2 regions of the Zhaonella formicivorans genome follow, and region 2 is predicted to be linked to the other one. Evidence: a T-box and tRNA genes for the amino acid it is inferred to sense, from the RefSeq annotation. Region 2 holds a T-box; the other holds one or more tRNA genes.
The links. The T-box of region 2 lies ahead of pheS (phenylalanine--tRNA ligase subunit alpha). A T-box ahead of a tRNA ligase gene usually reads a tRNA of that ligase, here a tRNA-Phe.
Positions count from the first base shown of each region.

Region 1: it has a tRNA-Phe gene. The T-box ahead of pheS (phenylalanine--tRNA ligase subunit alpha) is inferred to sense a tRNA for this amino acid. The anticodon was not compared.

Region 1 covers NZ_CP085524.1:2,475,911-2,479,318, reverse strand. The annotation lists gene EYS13_RS12115 (response regulator) at 1-847, shown strand, start outside; tRNA gene EYS13_RS12110 (tRNA-Lys) at 928-1,003, shown strand; tRNA gene EYS13_RS12105 (tRNA-Glu) at 1,011-1,086, shown strand; tRNA gene EYS13_RS12100 (tRNA-Phe) at 1,249-1,324, shown strand; tRNA gene EYS13_RS12095 (tRNA-Gly) at 1,445-1,519, shown strand; gene EYS13_RS12090 (response regulator transcription factor) at 1,964-2,650, shown strand; gene scfA (six-cysteine ranthipeptide SCIFF) at 2,959-3,108, shown strand; gene scfB (thioether cross-link-forming SCIFF peptide maturase) at 3,222-3,408, shown strand, end outside.
Region 2 covers NZ_CP085524.1:592,489-595,896, forward strand. The annotation lists gene EYS13_RS02875 (potassium channel family protein) at 1-556, shown strand, start outside; gene EYS13_RS02880 (TrmH family RNA methyltransferase) at 560-1,396, shown strand; T-box leader at 1,560-1,812, shown strand; gene pheS (phenylalanine--tRNA ligase subunit alpha) at 1,860-2,882, shown strand; gene pheT (phenylalanine--tRNA ligase subunit beta) at 2,902-3,408, shown strand, end outside.

The sequences.
Region 1 (3,408 bases), 1.4 Mb from region 2:
GGTGGCCAGGGTAAAGTCACTATTAAAAGTAAAAGCTTATTATGAATATGCCCGCTTAAAGGATTATTATCAAAACCTGGAAGATGCGGTTAAAGAAAAAACAGCACAACTAGAAAGCGCTTTAAATAAACTGCAAGAGGCCAACCTTAGTTTGACACAAGCCTATCTCGATACCTTGTACCGTTTATCTGTTGCTGCGGAATACAGGGATGAGGATACGGCTGGGCATATTAAAAGGATCAGCCATTACTCTGCGGTTATAGCCGCAAAATTGGGAGTATCTCCTGAGCTCACGGAAATGATCTTTCGGGCCAGCCCGTTACATGATGTGGGTAAAATCGGCATACCTGACCACGTGCTGTTAAAGGCAGGCAAATTAAGCGCAGCTGAATGGGAAATAATGCGCAGGCATACAGTGATCGGGGCTAAAATATTAGGGGGTTCCAATAACCGGCTGCTCCAGGTGGCTGAGCAGATTGCTATTTCCCACCACGAAAAATTTGATGGCAGCGGATACCCTTTTGGACTGGCGGGGCAAAAGATACCATTGGTTGGCAGAATTGTTGCCCTGGCAGATGTATTTGACGCCCTTACCAATAAAAGAGTATATAAGCCGCTTTACAGCAATGAAGAGGCTTTGCGTATAATTCGCCAGTCTTCCGGAAGCCATTTCGATCCTGAAGTGGTGGAGGTTTTCTTTAAAGCCACCGATGAGATATTTGAAATACAGGCGAATTTTAGGGATGATAAAACCGGACTTCTATCTCACCCCGATCCGGTAAATAAGGTAAGTGGTATGCTGCAAGCGGGAGCGTGGTATCTGGGGAGTTATTCTAAGGAAAAGTGAACGTTTTTGGCCAAAAATTTTAAAAAAGGTGGTTGACATAAGTTTGGAACTATAGTATCATATGAACCTGTGAGACCCATGAGCCATTAGCTCAGTCGGTAGAGCACCTGACTTTTAATCAGGGTGTCCCGCGTTCGAGTCGCGGATGGCTCACCATTTTTATGGCCCGTTGGTCAAGTGGTCTAAGACACCGCCCTTTCACGGCGGTAACAGGGGTTCGAATCCCCTACGGGTCACCACATGCTGCTGTCAGCCAATAGCTTTTAAAAAGCCTGCTTATCAGGCTTTAATTTTTCTAAGTGATGTTTCGTATGCATCCAAAAGAATGTCAAACATGCTTTTAAAGAGTACTAAGCTCAACAAAGCTGAAGGCTGATAGCTGACAGCCGATGGCTAATCCTGCCTCGGTAGCTCAGTTGGTAGAGCAGAGGACTGAAAATCCTCGTGTCGGCGGTTCGATTCCGCCCTGAGGCACCATCTTTTCAACTAAATCCACCGGCGTTAGGTTCTAATCTACCATTTGACTAATTTTCATTGCGGATTTATAATAATATTGCGTGTAAGCAGAAAATCCCTAGCACTAAACAGAACATAGATGCGGAAGTAGCTCAACGGTAGAGCATCGGCTTCCCAAGCCGGGGGTTGCGGGTTCGAATCCCGTTTTCCGCTCCAGAAAAAACGTCCATTGTGGACTTTTTAGACCGTCGACAAACTATTAACAGCCAGCATGTATTATGGAGCGGTACTGGTTTCCACAGCCGTCGGCAGCGGAGCTGAAGGTCAACGGCGTAGGAGCTTATTAATTGGGGACATTCCTCAGCTAAAGAGAACAACATGCATAAGAGGTGTGTCCCCTGACCGCTGCTCGAAATAATACATGCTGGCCCTGTCTACAAGCTGAAACGTCCATTGTGGACGTTTTTTTAACTCTCGGCGTCAACCAGCGCTCCTGTAGTCAAGCCCCGGAGCGTCGACGGATTTTTAAATAATATCAAAGAATTTTGCAGGGAAATATTCCTAAATGTAGTACTCTTATAATAGAATAATTAGAGAAGTTATTTTTACTAATGCGGCAAGCCGTTATTTTATTTTAGCCTGGCCTTAGGGGGAATAATCATGTCATACAAGGTTTTAGTCGTGGAAGATGACCGGCCTACCCGGCTTTTATTTGAAGCCTGTTTAGGTTCAAACGGTTACGAAGTCAGGACGGCTGGAGACGGGCAGAGTGCTTTAACCTTGTTGGCACGGGAAAATTTTGATGTGATTTTACTGGATGTTGTGCTGGAGGATACTGACGGCTTTACGCTCTGTGAAACCATCAGGCAATCATCCCAAGTGCCTATAATTATTGTTACTGCTAAAAACGAGTCGGAAAACATTGTCAAGGGTCTTGGGCTTGGGGCTGATGATTATATAATTAAGCCATTTAACACCCAAGAGCTGTTGGCCAGGATTGCTGCGGTACTTAGACGTTCTATCTTTAGAGAAGAGATGTCCAGTAAACCGGTTTTGCAAGTCGGGGATGTGGTAATGGATTTTTCCGGGCACAGGGTTATAGTTAAAGAACAGGAAGTACGCTTGACTCCCACGGAGTTTAAATTATTGGCCCGGTTGATGGCGAATGCAGGCACTGTATTGTCCCACAGCGAGCTTTTAACCGCAGTCTGGGGTGCCGAGTATGCTAACGACACCCACTACCTGCGGGTTTGCATAGGGAGGATTAGGCAGAAGTTAAACCTTGCCGAAGACGAACCAGGTTATATCAGGACGGTGCCCACTGTAGGCTATATGGTAGTGGTATAACTGAAATGTAGTATTACTTTAGGGTCATTCATTAGTCCCTAGTCCCAAGAATCGGCTAACAGCCGAGTCCTGAGTCATTAGTCGTTAGTCCCTAGTTGCATGTATGGCTTTTACAGAAAAAGCCAAGGGCTAACTGCTGAGAGTTGAGAGCTGATGGCTGACGGCTGAAAGCTAATGACTAACGGCGGCGCAGCTAGCTGGCGAATGAGGACTGGGGACCGGCCGAAAGGACGCTACTGGCGACTAATGACTGGAAGCGAATGCTGTGATATAATAATTTTGTTATTTTTGCAAAAGGAGGAAATCTCATGACACAGAAGCGGGTACATATTAAAACTATTGCCTCTCCTGCATTACAGCAGACAAAGCTGACAGGTGGCTGCGGTGCCTGCCAGGTATCCTGCCAGTCAGCATGCAAAACATCCTGCACAGTTGGCAATCAGGTCTGCGTTAAGTAAATTGTGTGGAGCCCTATCCCTATGATAGGGCTATATTTTTGCACTTTCAGGAAGTGAGTTGATCGGACTTTTGTTATTCACCAGGGATTAATTTTATTTAGGGAGGTAAACAGATGGACTATTTCAACGTTACAGACATCCACCGCTTCCAATGCGGTGATCTATATATCGTATTGGATGTAAATAGCGGCTCCGTGCATGTGGTAGACCAACTGACTTGGGATGTGCTGGAGGCTCTGGAGCAAACTTGTGGCCAATGGCTGCCGGTTCAGCGCCGCTTGGAAGCTGTATATGGCGCCG
Region 2 (3,408 bases):
CTCGGAAGAGAGAGTACAGCAAATCTCAGAGATTGTTTCACATGCAGCCCAGGCCGATGCTACTGATGAAGAGGCGCTAAAAGCTTTGGGAATACGCAATTTTGATGTAGTGATTGTAGCAATCGGGCAGGATATACAAGCAAGCATTTTAGCAACTATTATATTAAAAGATTTAGGGGTTAAGACTGTTATTGCCAAGGCGGTCAATGAACTCCACGGTAAAGTACTGGAGAAGATCGGTGTAGACAAAGTAGTATATCCGGAGCGGGATATGGGAAATCGCCTGGCTCATGCTTTAACAACTTCCAATGTTTTGGATTACATGGAGTTGACGCCTGATTATAGCATTGAGGAGATTGTAGTTCCGGAGAGGATGCATGGTAAGTCCTTAGGAAATCTGAATTTGAGGGCAAAATACGGTATATCAGTTATTGCCATTAAAAAGCCGGGAGGGTGTCTAATACCGGGCCCTGGGGCTGATTCAGTTTTTGAACCGGGTGATGTTGCGGTGGTCATTGGGACACGTAAGGGACTGAAGCATCTGGAGGAAAAGTAGTTGGTGGTTAAAAGAATTACTTCAAGACAAAACCAGTACGTAAAACTGGTTAAACTTTTAAGACATCGAAAGGGCCGGGAGGAAAAGGGTTTATTTCTGTTGGAAGGTTTCAGGAGCCTGGAAGAAGCAGCAAAGGCCGACTTTCAATTAGAGGTGGTGTTGGTTTCCACGGATTTTAAAGCGAGCGCTCAAGTTGAGGAGGTTGTTGCTTCTTTCAGTGAAAAGACACCAATATGCGAGGTACCGGCCCAAATTTTTGCCGAATTGGCGCTTACGGAGAGCCCGCAAGGGGTCTTGCTGGTTGCTCACAAAAAAAATTTTACGCCGGAGCAACTACTCTTATCCTCGCATCAATTGCTGGTCGTAGCCGACGGCATTCAGGATCCTGGCAATTTAGGGACTATTATCCGTACGGCTGCGGCAGCCGGTGCCGGAGGACTGTTTTCAACCAGAGGTTGCGTTGATTTGTACAACCCCAAGGTAATAAGGGCAACCATGGGTGGCATTTTTTATTTGCCTACGGCAGCAATTCAAGATAACTTTTATTTAATTGATGCCCTTAAAGAGAAACATTACAAGCTGGTTGTGGCTGATCTGAGCGGTCAGACCAGCTACTTCGACGCCGATTTGCAGGGACCGGTGGTGCTCATCATCGGCAACGAAAACAAAGGACCGTCCGCCGAGTTTTTACAAAATGCTGACCTAGTAGTAAAAATTCCGCTGCTTGGTCCGGTGGAATCATTAAATGCCAGTGTGGCTGCAGGCATTTTGATTTACGAAGCGGTGCGCCAACAAAGCATGCCAATTTACCCTTCCTTGCCAAATAAAGATCAAGTATGATATAATCTGCTTGAGTAAAGTTCCCCCAAAAAACAGCAGGAAAGGTTGTGGTGCTTTTGTTGATACCCGCCGAAATTTTTTGGAGGATTTTTGAAAAAACCGGTTCCATTGCAGCTTATATTATGTACCGCAGGCTGTTGGTACAGTAAAAAGAAGGTTAACGCAAAATGTGATGAACGGGAGAGTAGTAGACTTAAACCTTGCCAGGGAGATGGTACCATGGACTGAGAGTACCATTAAGGTTTGACCTATGAAGTTCGCCCGGGAACAGCAAACTGAAAGCCGGAAGCCTAGGATGCTCCCGGGAAAGTAGGTAAGACGGTTTTCCACCGTTAACGGAAATGGTTGATTAACCGCAGAGAGAATCTTAGTGATTAATTTGGGTGGTACCGCGGAAGATAGCTTTCGTCCCTTAGGATGAGGGCTTTTTTATTTTATATCTAAGTTTCGAAGGAGGATATTGATGCGGTCAAAACTGGAAGAAATCAGAAAAAACGGCCGGGAAGAATTGGAGCATGCTCAAAGCCTGGAAGTTTTAAATGATTTGCGCATTAAATATTTGGGGAAAAAAGGCATCTTAACACAGGTGCTGCGCGGGATGGGAGCATTATCTCCCGAAGAACGGCCATTAATAGGGCAGTTGGCGAACCAGATCAAAGATGAATTGGAAAAGCTGATGACAGCCAAAAGTGAGAGTCTCGGAAGAGAAGCCCTAAGGCAAAAATTAGCCGCTGAGACTATAGATGTAACCCTGCCTGGGCGATTTTTTCCGCTGGGACATAAGCATCCATTGACTCTGGTTTTGGATGAAATCAAATCAATTTTTACGGGCATGGGCTTTACAGTGGCTGAGGGCCCTGAAGTTGAGCTGGATTACTATAATTTTGAAGCCTTAAATTTGCCAAAAGATCACCCGGCCAGGGATATGCAGGATTCCTTTTACATTACTGAAGAAATGCTTTTAAGAACCCATACCTCGCCGGTCCAGGTACGTGTAATGCAGGGGATGACTCCGGAACTGCCAGTGAAAATTATTGCACCCGGAAAAGTGTACCGGCGGGATGATGATGCTACTCATTCCCCCATGTTTCATCAGGTCGAAGGTCTGCTGGTCGACAAAAGGGTAACATTTGCCGATTTAAAAGGTACACTGCTTGCCTTTGCCAGGCAGATGTTTGGCGAGGACAGACAGATCCGGCTGAGACCTAGTTATTTCCCTTTTACCGAGCCCAGTGCGGAAGTGGATATATCATGTTTTAATTGCGGTGGCCAAGGGTGCAAGGTATGTAAGAATACAGGATGGCTTGAGATTTTAGGGAGCGGAATGGTTCACCCTAAAGTATTGGAAATGTCGGGTTATGACCCGGAGCAAGTTAGCGGCTTTGCTTTCGGTATGGGGGTTGAAAGAATAGCTATGCTGAAATATGGGATTGATGACTTGAGACTGCTGTTTGATAACGACCTCCGGTTTATCGAGCAGTTTTAAATAATGGGAGGTAAACGGTATGCAAGTATCTATGAAATGGCTTAAAGATTATGTGGCAGTGGAGTTGTCTTCCAAAGAACTGGCCCACAAATTAACAATGGCCGGTATACCTGTGGACGGTGTAAAGCAATTGGGAGAAGGCATTACCAATGTTGTGGCAGGGGAAATCATAGATGTTAGGCCTCATCCCCAGGCTGATAGGCTGGTGATATGCTCTGTTAAAATAAGCGCTTCCGGTGGGCCTCTGGCTATCGTTACAGGTGCCAAAAACGTAAAAGCCGGTATGAAAGTGCCGGTAGCACTAGTGGGGGCAACTTTGCCCAATGGTGTTCAAATTGAAAAAGCAGTATTCCGGGGCGTTGAATCTTTTGGCATGCTTTGTTCAGCCCAGGAATTGCAGCTTGATCCGTCAGGACTCCCTGAGGATGAAAAACATGGCATTATGAGCCTGCCGCCAGAGGCGGAGCCAGGTATGCCCGTGCAGCAAATTCTGGGTTTGGATGACGAAGTTTTAGAATTGGATCTG